DNA from 2 places in the Streptomyces olindensis genome. Region 2 is predicted to be linked to the other one. Evidence: riboswitches for the same ligand, from Rfam matches in the RefSeq annotation. Region 2 holds a riboswitch; the other holds the start of a gene.
What was found. Region 2 has a riboswitch for S-adenosylmethionine ahead of thrC (threonine synthase). Riboswitches for the same ligand answer to the same signal wherever they lie in the genome.

Region 1 (7,461 bases), on a different contig from region 2:
AACCGGGCACGCGCACCCGTCGGTCAACCGGCCGAACCTCACCAGCGTCGGAACCATCATCTGGTTGAGTTCCGAGCTGATGTTCTTCGCGGCCCTCTTCGCGATGTACTTCACCCTGCGATCGGTGACCGGTCCTGACTTCTGGCATGAGAAGGCCGACGCCCTGAACTTCCCGTTCTCGGCGACGAACACCACGATCCTGGTGCTCTCCTCCCTCACCTGCCAGCTCGGCGTCTTCGCCGCCGAGCGCGGTGACGTGAAGAAGCTCCGGATGTGGTTCATCGTCACCTTCATCATGGGTGCGATCTTCATCGGCGGTCAGGTCTTCGAGTACACCGAGCTGGTCAAGCACGAGGGCCTGTCGCTCTCGTCCGACCCGTACGGCTCGGTCTTCTACCTGACCACCGGCTTCCACGGCCTGCACGTGACGGGCGGTCTCATCGCCTTCCTGCTGGTCCTGGGCCGGACATACGCGGCCCGGAGGTTCACCCACGAGCAGGCGACCGCCGCGATCGTCGTGTCCTACTACTGGCACTTCGTCGATGTCGTCTGGATCGGCCTCTTCGCCACGATCTACATGATCAAGTAGCAGGGCCAGCATCCGCGCGTGCTCGACGAAGCGCGCATCCCAGAAGCATCGACGCAGAAGATCCTGACACCGGGGTAATCCGTGAAAAAGCTCTCCGCACGACGACGCCATCCGATGGCGGCGCTCGTCGTCCTACTCCTCGCGCTGTGCTTCAGCGGGGGGCTGTACGCCGTGTTCGCGCCCACGAGCAAGGCCGAGGCCGACACAACCGCCCAGTCCCTCGCCATCGAGGAGGGCAAGAAGCTCTACTCGGTCGGCTGCGCCAGTTGCCACGGCACCGGCGGTCAGGGCACCTCCGACGGGCCGAGCCTGGTGGGCGTGGGCGCCGCGTCCGTCGACTTCCAGGTGGGCACGGGCCGTATGCCGGCCGCCACCTCGCAGGGCCCGCAGGTCCCGAAGAAGAAGAACATCTACACCCAGGCCGAGATCGACCAGCTCGCGGCGTACATCGCCTCGCTGGGTGCCGGTCCGTCCATCCCGACGAAGGACCAGTACAGCCCCGAGGGCGCGGACATCGCCAAGGGCGGTGAGCTGTTCCGCACCAACTGCGCGCAGTGCCACAACTTCACGGGCAAGGGTGGCGCCCTGACGCACGGCAAGTACGCGCCGAGCCTGGAGGGCGTCTCCGAGAAGCACATCTACGAGGCCATGCAGACCGGCCCGCAGAACATGCCGTCCTTCCCCGACACCACGCTGTCGGAGAAGAACAAGAAGGACATCATCGCGTACCTCGACGCGGTCAACAGCGAGAAGACCGAGAGCCCCGGCGGCCTCGAGCTGGGCGGTCTCGGACCGGTCAGTGAAGGCCTGTTCGGCTGGGTCTTCGGTCTCGGCGGGCTGATCGCCGTCGCCGTGTGGGTCGCCGCCCGGACCGCAAAGGCCAAGAAGTCATGAGTAGCCAAGACATTCCAGAAGAGAACCTGCCTGCCGCGCAGTCCGCAGGGCATGACGAGCACGGGCACGGCGCGGTGAGCGTCGCGGACGACAAGCACCCGTTCGCCGACCCGGGCCTGCCGCCCCACGAGCACCGGATCCAGGACGTCGACGAGCGGGCCGCCAAGCGGTCCGAGCGCTCGGTCGCCCTGATGTTCACGGTGTCGATGCTGGCCACCATCGCCTTCATCGCCGCGTTCGTGGCGATCCCGGTCGACAAGTCGGTCTACATCTTCCCGCTCGGCCACATCAGCGCCCTGAACTTCGCGCTGGGCATGACGCTCGGCATCGCGCTGTTCTGCATCGGCGCGGGCGCCGTCCACTGGGCGCGCACCCTGATGTCGGACGTGGAGATCGCCGACGAGCGGCACCCGATCGAGGCGGAGCCCGAGGTCCGCGAGAAGGTCTTCGCGGACTTCAAGCAGGGCGCCAAGGAGTCGGCGCTCGGCCGCCGCAAGCTGATCCGCAACACCATGCTCGGCGCGCTCACGCTGGTGCCGCTCTCCGGCGTCGTGCTGCTGCGCGACCTCGGCCCGCTGCCCGGCACCAAGCTCCGCCACACGCTGTGGTCCAAGGGCAAGCTGCTCGTGAACATGAACACGAACCAGCCGCTGCGCCCCTCGGATGTCGCGGTCGGTTCGCTGACCTTCGCCAAGCCCGAGGGCCTGGAGGAGCACGACCACGAGTTCCAGAACGAGATCGCCAAGGCCGCCCTGATGATCGTCCGGATCCAGCCGGAGAACATCAAGGACAAGCGCGAACTCGAGTGGTCGCACGAGGGCATCGTCGCGTACTCGAAGATCTGCACCCACGTCGGTTGCCCGATCTCCCTGTACGAGCAGCAGACGCACCACGTGCTCTGCCCCTGCCACCAGTCCACCTTCGACCTCTCCGACGGTGCCCGAGTGATCTTCGGTCCCGCCGGTCACGCCCTGCCGCAGCTCCGCATCGGCGTGAACGACGAGGGCTATCTTCAGGCGCTCGGCGACTTCGACGAGCCCGTCGGCCCTGCTTTCTGGGAGCGCGGATGAGCACTGCACAGACACGCCGCAAGGCGCCCGCCGGAGAGCGGGTCGCCGACTGGGCCGACGGCCGCCTGGGGATCTACTCCCTGGCCAAGGCCAACATGCGCAAGATCTTCCCGGACCACTGGTCCTTCATGCTGGGTGAGATCTGCCTCTACAGCTTCATCATCATCATCCTGACGGGTGTGTACCTGACGCTGTTCTTCCACCCGTCGATGAACGAGGTGGAGTACCACGGCAGTTACGTCCCGCTCCAGGGGCAGCTGATGTCGGAGGCGTTCGCCTCCACGCTGGACATCAGCTTCGACGTGCGCGGTGGTCTGCTCATCCGGCAGATCCACCACTGGGCGGCGATCATCTTCCTCGCCGGCATGTTCGTGCACATGATGCGCGTCTTCTTCACGGGCGCGTTCCGCAAGCCGCGCGAGATCAACTGGCTGTTCGGCTTCCTGCTGTTCGTCCTGGGCATGTTCACCGGCTTCACCGGCTACTCCCTCCCGGACGACCTGCTCTCCGGCACCGGTGTCCGCTTCACCCAGGGCGCCATCCTGTCCGTGCCGATCGTCGGCACGTACATCTCGATGTTCCTGTTCGGCGGGGAGTTCCCGGGCACCGACTTCGTCGCCCGGTTCTACTCGATCCACATCCTGCTGCTGCCGGGCATCATGCTCGGGCTCGTGGTCGGCCACCTGATCCTGGTCTTCTACCACAAGCACACGCAGTTCGCGGGTCCCGGCCGCACCAACAAGAACGTCGTCGGCATGCCGCTGCTGCCGGTCTACATGGCCAAGGCCGGAGGCTTCTTCTTCCTGGTCTTCGGTGTCATCGCGGCCCTCGCCGGCATCGCGACCGTCAACCCGATCTGGGTCCTCGGCCCCTACCGGCCCGACCAGGTGTCGACCGGTGCCCAGCCCGACTGGTACATGGGCTTCGCCGAGGGTCTGGTCCGCGCCATGCCCGGCTGGGAGATCAACTTCTGGGGCCACACGCTCGTCCTGGGCGTGTTCATCCCGCTGGTGCTCTTCGGCCTGTTCCTCGCGATCATCGCCCTGTACCCGTTCATCGAGTCCTGGGTCACCGGGGACAAGCGCGAGCACCACATCCTGGACCGGCCGCGCAACGCCCCGACGCGCACCGCCTTCGGTGTCGCCTGGGTCACCGGCTACATGATCATGCTGATCGGTGGTGGCAACGACATCGTCGCCACGCACTTCCACCTGTCGATCAACGCGGTCACCTGGTTCGTCCGGATCGGCTTCTTCGTCGGCCCGGTCATCGCCTTCATCGTCACCAAGCGGATCTGCCTCGGCCTGCAGCGCCGGGACAAGGAGAAGGTGCTGCACGGCCGCGAGTCGGGCATCATCAAGCGCCTGCCGCACGGTGAGTTCATCGAGGTGCACGAGCCGCTCAGCCAGGAGCAGATGTACACGCTCACGGCGCACGAGCAGTACCAGCCGGTCGAACTCGGCCCGACGGTCGACGAGAACGGTGTCGAGCGCAAGCTGAAGGGCTCCGAGAAGCTGCGCGCCAAGCTCAGCGACGCCTACTACGGCGAGGGCGCCCAGATTCCGAAGCCGACCGCCGAGGAGTACCGGGAGATCACGAGCGGCCACGGCCACCACTGATCACTGCGTCGCCACGCCACGCGAGGGGCCCCGTCCGAACACCGGACGGGGCCCCTCGTCGTGCCCCGGGGCTGGATAGGGTGGACCTCGTTGAGACTCTCGTCCCGTAGTGCGGGACGCCTGATCCTGGAGCGGCTTATGAGCGCTGTGACCCCCGCTGGAGGCGACACCGCGGCGGGCCGCTCCTGGCCCCTGCTGTTGAACGGCCTGCTGGAAGGCCGGGACCTGACCGCCGACGACACCGCCTGGGCGATGGACCTGATCATGCGCGGAGAGGCGACGGACGCGCAGATCGCCGGGTTCGTGGTGGCGCTGCGCGCCAAGGGCGAGACGGTCGAGGAGATCGCCGGGTTCGTCCGGGCGATGTACGAGCACGCCAACGTCATCGAGGTGCCGGGCCCGGCGGTCGACATCGTCGGCACGGGCGGCGACGGCGCGAAGACCGTCAACATCTCCACGATGTCGGCGATCGTCGTCGCCGGCACGGGCGCGAAGGTCGTCAAGCACGGCAACCGCGCCGCGTCCTCGGCCTCCGGCGCCTCGGATGTCCTGGAGAAGCTCGGCGTCAACCTGGAGCTGCCGACGCACCGGGTGGCCGGGGTCGCGGAGGAGGCCGGGATCACCTTCTGCTTCGCGGCGAAGTTCCACCCGTCGATGCGGTACGCGGGCGCGGCCCGTGGCCAGTTGGGCATCCGGACGATCTTCAACGTCCTCGGTCCGCTGACCAACCCCGCGAAGGTGAGAGCCCAGGCCGTCGGTGTGGCCGACCCGCGCATGGCGCCGATCGTCGCCGGCGTCTTCGCCGAGCGCGGCCACTCGTCCCTGGTCTTCCGCGGCGACGACGGCCTCGACGAGCTGACCACCACGGCCACGTCGCGGGTCTGGGTCGTCCGGGACGGCAAGGTCACCGAGGAGGCCTTCGACCCGCGCGAGGTCGGCATCGAGCTGGTCCCGGTCGAGGCGCTGCGGGGCGCGGACGCCTCCTACAACGCCGAGGTCGCCCGCCGGCTGCTGGACGGCGAGAGGGGCCCGGTCCGGGACGCCGTGCTGCTGAACTCGGCGGCGGCGCTGGTGGCGCTGGAGCCGGGCCCGGGGACGCTGGCCGAGCAGATCGGCGCGGGCATGGCGAAGGCGGCCGAGTCGATCGACTCCGGGGCCGCCAAGCGGACCCTGGAGCGGTGGGTGGCCGCCAGCAACCAGTAGACGGGCACGACGTACGGCGTCCCGCGATCCGGACTCGGGTTGCGGGGCGCCGATCTTTTCGCGTACGTTCCTGTCCAGGTCATGAGTGACAGTCATGAGGCCCCGGCCGACTGTCCGGCAACCCTCCGTCCGTGGCGGGGTGCCCCGGGTGAAGACCAGGCCGCAGGCAGCGAGGTCTGTGGCAAGCGCGGACCCCTCGCCATACCAGGGGTCCTGGTCGTCGAGGAGTTCTCCGTGAGTCAGCGAATGCGATAGGGCCGCAGAGCCCCGCCTCCGCATCCCTTCTTCCTTTCACCCCCGCTGGCAGCCCTCTGGGCTCGCGGGCGGATTCACCTGATCTCACGGGAGTTCACCCATGTCCGTCTCCACCGTTGCCGCAGACCAGTCCGTTTGTGCCCCGCTGCCCGTTCTGGGGCGGGATGTCACCGTGCCGCTCGTCATCGGCGGCGAGGTCACCTACGCCGCGCTCGACTACGCCGCCAGCGCCCCGGCCCTCCAGCGGGTCTGGGACGACGTCGCCGCCTACGCGCCGTACTACGGCAGCGTCCACCGCGGCGCCGGGTACCTCTCCCAGCTGTCGACGGACCTGTTCGAGAACGCCCGCCGGACCGTCGCCGAGTTCCTCGACTGCCGCGCGGACGACCAGGTGGTGTTCACCCGCTCCACCACCGACTCCCTCAACCTCCTCGCCGCCGCCCTGCCGGACGACTGCCAGGTCTTCGTGTTCGAGACCGAGCACCACGCCTCCCTGCTGCCCTGGCGCGACGCCCGTGTCACGTACCTCGACGCCCCGAGGAGTCACCGCGAGGCCGTCGAGACCCTGGAGCGCGCCCTCGCCGACCGGGAGCCCTACGGCCCGGCCCTGGTCTGCGTCACCGGCGCCTCGAACGTCACCGGCGAGCTGTGGCCCGTACGGGAGCTCGCGACGGCCGCCCACGCCCACGGCGCCCGGATCGTGCTGGACGCCGCCCAGCTGGCCCCGCACCACCCGGTCTCCGTCCGGGACCTCGACGTCGACTGGGTCGCCTTCTCCGGGCACAAGCTGTACGCGCCCTTCGGCTCCGGCGTCCTGGCCGGACGGTCCGACTGGCTGCGCGAGGCCGAGCCGTACCTCGCGGGCGGCGGCGCCTCCCGGAAGGTCTCGCGCCGCACGGACGGGGGAGTGGACGTGGAGTGGCACGACAGCGCCGCCCGCCACGAGGCCGGTTCCCCGAACGTCATCGGCGCCTACTCCATCGCCTCCGCCTGCAAGGCCCTCACCGAGGCGGGCTTCGACACCCTGGTCGCCCGCGAGCAGTACCTGGTCGAGAAGGTGCGCGCGGGACTCGCCGAGGTGCCTCAGGTGCGGGTCCTCTCCCTCTTCGGGGACGACGCCCCGCGCGTCGGCGTGATCTCCTTCGTCGTCGACGGCTGGAACAGCTCCCACTTCGCCGCCGCGCTCTCCGCCGAGTACGGCATCGGAGTCCGGGACGGGCTGTTCTGCGCCCACCCGCTGGTGCGCACGCTGCTCGGCAGCGACCCGCAGACGCAGGGCGAGTGCGGGGCGCCCGAGGCCGCGCCGGGGGAGAAGTCCCTCAACGCCATCCGGGTGAGCTTCGGCGCCGGTACGCCGGACGAGCATGTCGAGCGGTTCGTGCGGGCCGTGCGGGAGCTGGTGACGGACGGGGCCAAGTGGAACTACCGCACGGAGGACGGCCGTTGCGTGCCGGACACCTCCGCGTGAACAGCCCGGTCGGCAGCGAGCGGTAGCCGGGCGCCCAGGACGATCATCCGCAGGGCCCGTTCGGTGGCGTCGGTGAGCAGTTCGCTCGCCCGGAGCAGCGCCTCGGCCAGCTCCATGGGGGCCGGCAGGATGCCGTGGCAGGCGTCCACGCCGGGCACCTCGTGCGCGCCCTCGCCGAGTGTGCCCGCCAGGGCCAGGACCGGACGGCCGTGGAGCTTGGCCCGGCGGGCCACCTCGGCCGGGACCTTGCCCCGGGGCGTCTGGTGGTCCAGGGCGCCCTCGGCGGTGACGACCAGGTCGGCGCGGGCCAGGCGGGCGTCCAGGTCGAGGTGGTCCAGCAGCACGTCGAAGCGGGGCAGGAGG
Region 2 (7,461 bases):
CCAGGTCAAGGGCGTGCAGTACGGCATGCCGTTCGCCTCCTCCACGCGCGTGCTCTTCTACAACAAGGCCCTGTTCTCCAAGGCCGGCATCACCCCGCCCAAGACCTGGGACGACCTGGCCGACGACGCCGAGGCGCTCAAGGACGAGGGCGTGAAGTACCCCTACGCGCTGCCCCTCGGCCCGGAGGAGGCGCAGGCCGAGACGATGCAGTGGATGCTCAGCGGCGGTGGCGGCTACACCGACAGCGTCGACAGCTACGGCATCGACTCCCCGGAGAACATCGCCACCTTCTCCTGGCTGAAGGACGAACTGGTCGCCAAGGACCTGACCGGGCCGGTCGCGCCCGGCGAGCTCAACCGGGCCGAGGCGTTCGCCGCCTTCGCCAAGGGCGAGGTCGGCATGCTCAACGGCCACCCCTCCCTGATGAAGATCGCCGCCAAGAAGGGCATCGACTACGGCATGGTGCCGATGCCGGGCAAGGAGGGCACGAGCAAGTCCACGCTCGGCGTCGCCGACTGGATGACGGCCTTCCGGAAGAACGGCCACCGCGACCAGGTCGGCGACTTCCTCGACTTCGTCTACAGCGAGAAGAACGTGCTGGCCTTCTCCCGCGAGTACGACCTGCTGCCGGTCACCGCCTCCGCGTCCGGGACCATGACGACCTCCGGCCGGGACCGGCACCTCCGGCCGTTCCTGGAGGAGCTGCTCACCTCCGAGCTCTACCCGGTCGGCAAGACCTCCTGGGCCGAGGTCAGCGCGCAGGTCAAGCAGCAGATCGGCAAGGCGGTCGCCCCCGGCGGCAGCCCCTCGGGCGTCCTGGGCCACCTCCAGGCGGTGGCGGCCCGGGCGGAGAGCGCCGAGTAGTCCCGCTGTCGGTGGCAGGCGTTACGGTGCCGGGCATGGACGAGGACACGGGTGAGCAGGGGCTCGGGCGCCGGGAGCGGGACATCCTCGCGCTCGAACGCCGGGGTTTTCCCGGGCCCGGTGCGAAGGAACGGGCCATACGTGAGGAGCTGGGGCTCGCACCTGTGCGCTACTACCAGCTCCTCAACGCCCTGCTGGACGACCCCCGGGCCCTGGCGCATGATCCGGTGACGGTGAACCGGCTGCGGCGTGTCCGGGAGAGGCGTCGGTCGGAGCGCTGAGGAACGGGGGCGTCCGGTTGTTTGCGGGGTGCGGGCGCATCGTGGTTGATCGCGCCCACGCGGCGGAGCCGCATATCGAGACGGCCCCGCGCCCCTATGGGGCGCGGGCGCGATCCTCAGCCGATCCGATGCGCCAGCGAGGCCAGGAGCTTTACGACCCCCTCCGGCCCGTCCACCACCACGTCCGCGCGTTCCCGCAGCTCGGTCACCTCGTCGCTGCCGCTGCACACCAGCACGCCCGGGATGCCGTCGGAGCGGAGGGCGTCCACCGCCGCGTAGGCGGGCAGGTCGCCCAGGTCGTCGCCGGCGTAGAGGACGGACCCGGCGCCGATCTCCCGGGCGAACCCGCTCAGGGCGACGCCCTTGTCCATGCCGGGCGGGCGGAGTTCGAGGACCATGCGGCCGGGCTCGACGATCAGGCCGTGCCGGGTCGCGAGGTCGGTGAGCGGCGCGCGCAGGGCCTCGAAGGCGGCCTGCGGGTCGGCGGCCCGCCGGGTGTGCACGGCCACGGCCCGGCCCTTCTCCTCCACCCAGGTCCCGCTCCCGTCGAGCAGCCCGGGCAGCTCGGCGCGGACGGCTTCGACGCCGGGGTGCGGTTCCGGCGCGATGACCTTGCCGCTGCGGGCGTCCCACCGCTCGGCGCCGTAGTGCCCGAGGACGACGAGGTGCTCGAGGCCCGGCACGTCCGCGAAGCCGCCGTTGCGTACCGCGACCTCGGCGGGCCGGCCCGTGACCACCGCCACGGCGGCCACCTTCGGCGCGAGCGCGGCCAGCGCCGGCACCGCCTCCGGATGGGCCCGGGCCCGCTCCGGGTCGGCCACGATCGGCGCGAGCGTCCCGTCGAAGTCGAGGCCGATCAGGGCCTTGCCGGGGCCGGCGAGGAGCGCGTCGAGGCCCTCCTGTCCGGCCCGGGTGACGGGGGTGGGCAGCGGCCGCGCCGCCGGTGTCGTGCCGCTCATCCGCGCAACGCCTCCAGCTGGTCCACGAACCACTGTGCCGGTGGCAGTGCCGTGGCCGCCGCCGCCAGTCGCTTGCTCCGCTCGGCGCGTTCCTCCGGGCTCATCGACAGGGCCTCGTGCAGGGCCGCCGCCGTGCCCGTGATGTCGTAGGGGTTGACCGTGATCGCGTCCTCGCCCAGCTCCTCGTACGCCCCGGCCTCCCGCGACAGCACCAGCGCGCAGCCCGCGTCGGAGACGACCGGGACCTCCTTGGCGACCAGGTTCATGCCGTCCCGGATGGGGTTGACCAGGGCCACGTCGGCCAGGCGGTAGGCGGCCAGGGAGCGGGCGAAGTCGTCCTTCACGTGCAGCACGACCGGCGTCCAGCCCGGTGTGCCGTACTCGGCGTTGATCTCGTCCGCCAGCCGCTGCACCTCGGCCGTGTAGTCGCGGTACACCGCGAGGTCCTGCCGCGAGGGGTAGGCGAAGGCGACGTGCACCACGCGCTCGCGCCACTCGGCGTGGGCCTGGAGCAGCCGGCGGTACGCCAGCAGTCCGCGCACGATGTTCTTCGACAGCTCCGTGCGGTCCACCCGGACGATCGTGCGGCGGCCCTCGCCGATCTCCTCCCGGAGCGCGGCCATCCGCTCCTCGACGTCCTGCTCGTGGGACCGCTTGCGCAGGAAGTCCGCGTCGGCGCCCAGCCCGTGCACGCCGACGCGCGTGCCGCCGAGCCCGCCCGCGAACCGCTCCGCGCACGCGACGAAGGCGTCCGCCCAGCGCTGCGTGAGGAAGCCCAGCCGGTCCGCGCCGAGCATGCCGCGCAGCACCTGCCCGGCCACGTCGTCCGGCAGCATCCGGAAGTACTCGGGCGGCGCCCACGGCGTGTGCGAGAAGTGGCCGATCCTCAGGTCCGGGCGCAGCTCGCGGAGCATGCCCGGCACCAGCGTCAGGTGGTAGTCCTGCACGACGACCGCCGCGCCCCGCGCCGCCTCCTCGGCCAGCGCCTCGGCGAACGCCCGGTTGTATTGCTCGTAGGACGCCCACTGGCGCCGGAACTCCGCGTCGAAGACCGGCTCCAGCGGCGTCTGGTACAGCATGTGGTGCACGAACCACAGGACCGAGTTGGCGATGCCGTTGTAGGCGTCGGCGTGCACGTCGGCCGGAATGTCCAGCATCCGCACGCCGTCCTCGCCGACCCCGCGCCGGACCGCCTCCCGGTCGCCGTCGGACAGCGCCGAGCACACCCACAGCGCGTCCGCGTCGGACCCGATCGCGGACAGCCCCGAGACCAGCCCGCCACCGCCCCGCTTGGCGTTCAGCGAACCGTCCTCGTCCACCGCGTAGGAGACCGGACCGCGGTTGGAGGCCACCAGCACACGTGCAGCACCGTACGTCGAAGCCATACGCCTCAACCTAGCCCGGCCTGTAAACGCTCAAACGTACGTACCTGACCCACACGGCCGAAAACGACACCGGTCAGGCCGCCTTCCGCTCCTGGTACTCGGCGATCTCCACCATCGGCGGACGTTCCTCGGTGTCGACGGAGTACGTGCGCGGCTCGAAGCCGTCCCCGCCCCGCTCGAACTGCGTCAGGGACGGCCGGATCAGATGCCCCCGGGCCAGCCGCAGCTGGGCCGTGCGGTAGATCGCGGCGGCCATCCGGCCCAGCGCCTGCCCGTCCTGGTGCCGGTGCTTGCGCACCCCGACGTCCACCTGGGCGAGGGCGTCCAGGCCCACCAGGTGCAGCGCGTCGACCAGCATGCCCAGCTCGACGCCGTACCCGACGGGGAACGGCAGCTGCTCCAGCAGCGAGCGGCGGGCGGCGTACTCCCCGCCGAGCGGCTGCACGAAGCCGGCCAGCTGCGGCCAGTGCATGTTCAGCAGCGGGCGCGCCATCAGTTCCGTGACCCGGCCGCCCTGCCCGGCAGCGCCGCCCAGCGGGCGGTCGTACATGCCCTTCACCAGATCCACGTCCGGCTCGGTGAGCAGCGGGCCCACGATCCCGGAGACGAAGTCGGACGAGAAGTCCCTCAGGTCGGCGTCGATGAAGCAGACGATGTCCCCGCGCGTGACGAGCAGCGAGCGCCACAGCACCTCGCCCTTGCCGGGCACGGCGGGCAGCCGCGGCAGGATGGTGTCCCGGTGCACCACCGTCGCGCCCGCGGCGGCGGCCACCTCCGAGGTGCGGTCGGTCGACCCCGAGTCGACGACCACCAGCTCGTCGACGAGCGGGACCTGCCGCATCAGGTCGTGGCGGATGACGGAGGCGATGTCACCGACCGTCTCCTCCTCGTTGAGCGCGGGCAGCACGACGCTGACCGTCTGGCCCGTGCGCTGCTTGGCGGCCAGGATCCGGTGGAGCGGACGCTCGGTCGCGGACCAGGAACGGGTGCTCAGCCAGCGTTCGACTTCTTCCAGCACCGTGGCGGCTCCTTAGCGTTCTCTCGGCGGGACGGACTGTGAGCCATCTCGCGGTTCGGACGACTATCTCAAGGGTCCTGGTCGTCGGTTACAGTCTTGAACAACGCGGATGACCATCGCATGTCCGGGGTCAACCGTCGTTTACAACCACATACAGCTCATCCAGAGGGGCAGAGGGATACGGCCCGATGAAGCCCCGGCAACCCTCCAGTCGGTACTCGTAGGTCACTGGCGACCACAGCGCGAGGCTCCCGGCTAGGGAAGGTGCCAAATCCGTCTCACGGCGAGATGCGTCGTGAGGAAGATGAGGAGAAAGGGCCTCGCCTCACATGGCTGTGCAGACTGTTGCAAGCACCACCAACTCCACCGTCGACCTCGGCCCGGCCGCTGCTCTGAGCTGCCGCGAGTGCGGTCACCGGGTACCCCTCGGCCCGGTCTTCGCCTGCGAGGAGTGTTTCGGCCCGCTGGAGATCGCCTACGACTTCTCCGCGTACGACGCCGAGGAGCTGCGCAAGAAGATCGAAGCGGGTCCCGCGAACATCTGGCGTTACGCGCCGCTGCTGCCCGTCCCGGCCGACGTGGCGGACAAGCCGAACCTCAACCCGGGCTGGACCAAGCTGATCAAGGCCGACAACCTCGCCCGTGAGCTGGGTGTCGAGGCCGGAAAGCTGTTCGTGAAGGACGACTCGGGCAACCCGACGCACTCCTTCAAGGACCGCGTCGTCGCGCAGGCCCTGGAGGCCGCCCGCGCCTTCGGCTTCACCACGCTCTCCTGCTCCTCCACCGGCAACCTCGCCGGCGCCGTGGGCGCCGCCGCGGCCCGCGCCGGCTTCCGCTCCTGCGTGTTCATCCCGCACGACCTGGAGCAGGGCAAGGTCGTCATGGCCGCGGTCTACGGCGGCGAGCTCGTCGGCATCGAGGGCAACTACGACGACGTGAACCGCTTCTGCTCCGAGCTGATCGGCGACCCGGCCGGCGAGGGCTGGGGCTTCGTCAACGTCAACCTGCGGCCGTACTACGCCGAGGGCTCCAAGACGCTGGCGTACGAGATCTGCGAGCAGCTCGGCTGGCGGCTGCCCGACCAGATCGTGGTGCCGATCGCCTCCGGCTCCCAGCTCACGAAGATCGACAAGGGTCTGCAGGAGCTGATCAAGCTCGGGCTCGTCGAGGACAAGCCGTACAAGATCTTCGGTGCGCAGGCCGAGGGCTGCTCGCCGGTGTCGACGGCGTTCAAGGCCGGGCACGACGTGGTGCGGCCGCAGAAGCCGGACACGATCGCCAAGTCGCTGGCGATCGGCAACCCGGCGGACGGGCCGTACGTGCTGGATATCGCGCGGCGGACGGGCGGCGCGGTGGAGGACGTGAACGACGAGCAGGTCGTCGAGGCGATCAAGATCCTCGCCCGGACGGAGGGTGTCTTCGCGGAGACCGCCGGTGGGGTGACGGTGGGCGTGACGAAGAAGCTGATCGACAACGGGGTGCTCGACCCGTCGAAGACGACCGTGGTGCTGAACACCGGGGACGGTCTCAAGACGCTGGACGCGGTGGCGGGCACGGGGCTGACCGCGACCATTCGCCCGAGCCTGGAGTCGTTCCGGGACGCTGGGCTCGTCTGACCGTTGTTCCCTGCGGGCCGGTGGGGGCTGGTCGCGCAGTTCCCCGCGCCCCTAAAAGCAGGTGCGTCACCCAACCGGAGGTTTTGAAGTCATGAGCGTCACCGTTCGCATCCCCACCATCCTGCGTACCTACACCGGTGGGCAGGCCGAGGTCGCCGCCGAGGGGGCGACCCTCGGGGAGGTCATCGCCGATCTGGAGAAGAACCACACCGGGATCGCCGCCCGCGTGCTGGACGACCAGGGCAAGCTGCGCCGGTTCGTCAACGTGTACGTGAACGACGACGACGTGCGGTTCGAGCAGGGGCTGGAGACGGCGACGCCGGACGGTGCCGGCGTGTCGATCATCCCCGCCGTCGCCGGTGGCTGAACCGGTCGACCGGCCCGATTGTTACTTGCGGTAACGGTCGTCACCGAGAGTTCATCGAATTGCCCCCTCCGTGAGAGAAGCGGAGGGGGCAATTCAGTGTGGTTGAGCGGGGTACAGTTGGGGAACGCGATGCCGATCCCCTGATCGGAAACCCTGAATTCCTGCCGCACGCCCGACAAGATGTAGCCAAAGTGTGTGTGTCTTTCGCGGCTTTTGTTCCCTTTGTGTGGCCCGACTTGCCCTGAATTCAGACGAATTCTCCCCACATTCCGGATGCCGTGCGTCCAGAATTCTCGTCCGATTGACCTGTTGCAGACGGCAGTTGGACAGATACATTCAGCCGCGGTCGACGCGTTCCGGCGCACGCCCCCAACCGTGGGGGGTGAGGTCTGACCCGGATCCGCGAAGTGTGGATCTGTGCAAGGGCCAGTAATAGGGGAGTTAGGCATGGCTCAGGGCACCGTCAAGTGGTTCAACGCGGAGAAGGGGTACGGCTTCATCGCGGTCGACGGTGGTGCGGATGTTTTCGTCCACTACAGCGCGATCCAGATGGACGGTTACCGCACCCTGGAAGAGGGCCAGCGGGTTGAGTTCGAGATCTCGCAGGGCCAGAAGGGTCCGCAGGCCGACATGGTTCGCGTCGCCGGCTGAACGCGTTCCACGACCAACCGCAAGCGACCGGTCTTCTCTGAAGGGCCCGTACCCCCCGGGGTGCGGGCCCTTCGGCCTGTTCGAAGGCCCTGCCGGACGGTGTTCGCGGGTGGCTGAGCGCCCCGCCCGAACCCCGAGAGGCGCTTGCACTCGCAGGGGTCGAGTGCTAATCATTGCGTTAGCACTCTGAAGGTGAGAGTGACAACGTAAGGACCGGGTCGGTGAGGCCACGGACCGGGTGGGGCAAGGAACCACCGGTCGGGGCCGTCCGTCGCGGGCGCGGGCGCGGTCCGAAGTAATCACCCCCAGTCCTGGAGGG

Region 1: linked by a shared signal. The riboswitch ahead of ABZ948_RS02865 (aminotransferase class V-fold PLP-dependent enzyme) and the one ahead of thrC (threonine synthase) in region 2 are both predicted to bind S-adenosylmethionine.

Annotation. Positions count from the first base shown of each region.
Region 1 covers NZ_JBEYZD010000003.1:164,425-171,885, reverse strand. The annotation lists gene ctaE (aa3-type cytochrome oxidase subunit III) at 1-589, shown strand, start outside; gene qcrC (cytochrome bc1 complex diheme cytochrome c subunit) at 671-1,483, shown strand; gene qcrA (cytochrome bc1 complex Rieske iron-sulfur subunit) at 1,480-2,553, shown strand; gene qcrB (cytochrome bc1 complex cytochrome b subunit) at 2,550-4,172, shown strand; gene trpD (anthranilate phosphoribosyltransferase) at 4,311-5,375, shown strand; SAM riboswitch class IV at 5,453-5,569, shown strand; gene ABZ948_RS02865 (aminotransferase class V-fold PLP-dependent enzyme) at 5,731-7,098, shown strand; gene ABZ948_RS02860 (glycerate kinase) at 7,053-7,461, opposite strand, start outside.
Region 2 covers NZ_JBEYZD010000078.1:8,065-15,525, forward strand. The annotation lists gene ABZ948_RS34130 (ABC transporter substrate-binding protein) at 1-865, shown strand, start outside; gene ABZ948_RS34135 (DUF3263 domain-containing protein) at 901-1,146, shown strand; gene otsB (trehalose-phosphatase) at 1,263-2,105, opposite strand; gene ABZ948_RS34145 (alpha,alpha-trehalose-phosphate synthase (UDP-forming)) at 2,102-3,490, opposite strand; gene ABZ948_RS34150 (glucosyl-3-phosphoglycerate synthase) at 3,564-4,508, opposite strand; SAM riboswitch class I at 4,664-4,819, shown strand; gene thrC (threonine synthase) at 4,838-6,124, shown strand; gene ABZ948_RS34160 (ubiquitin-like small modifier protein 1) at 6,216-6,491, shown strand; gene ABZ948_RS34165 (cold-shock protein) at 6,939-7,142, shown strand.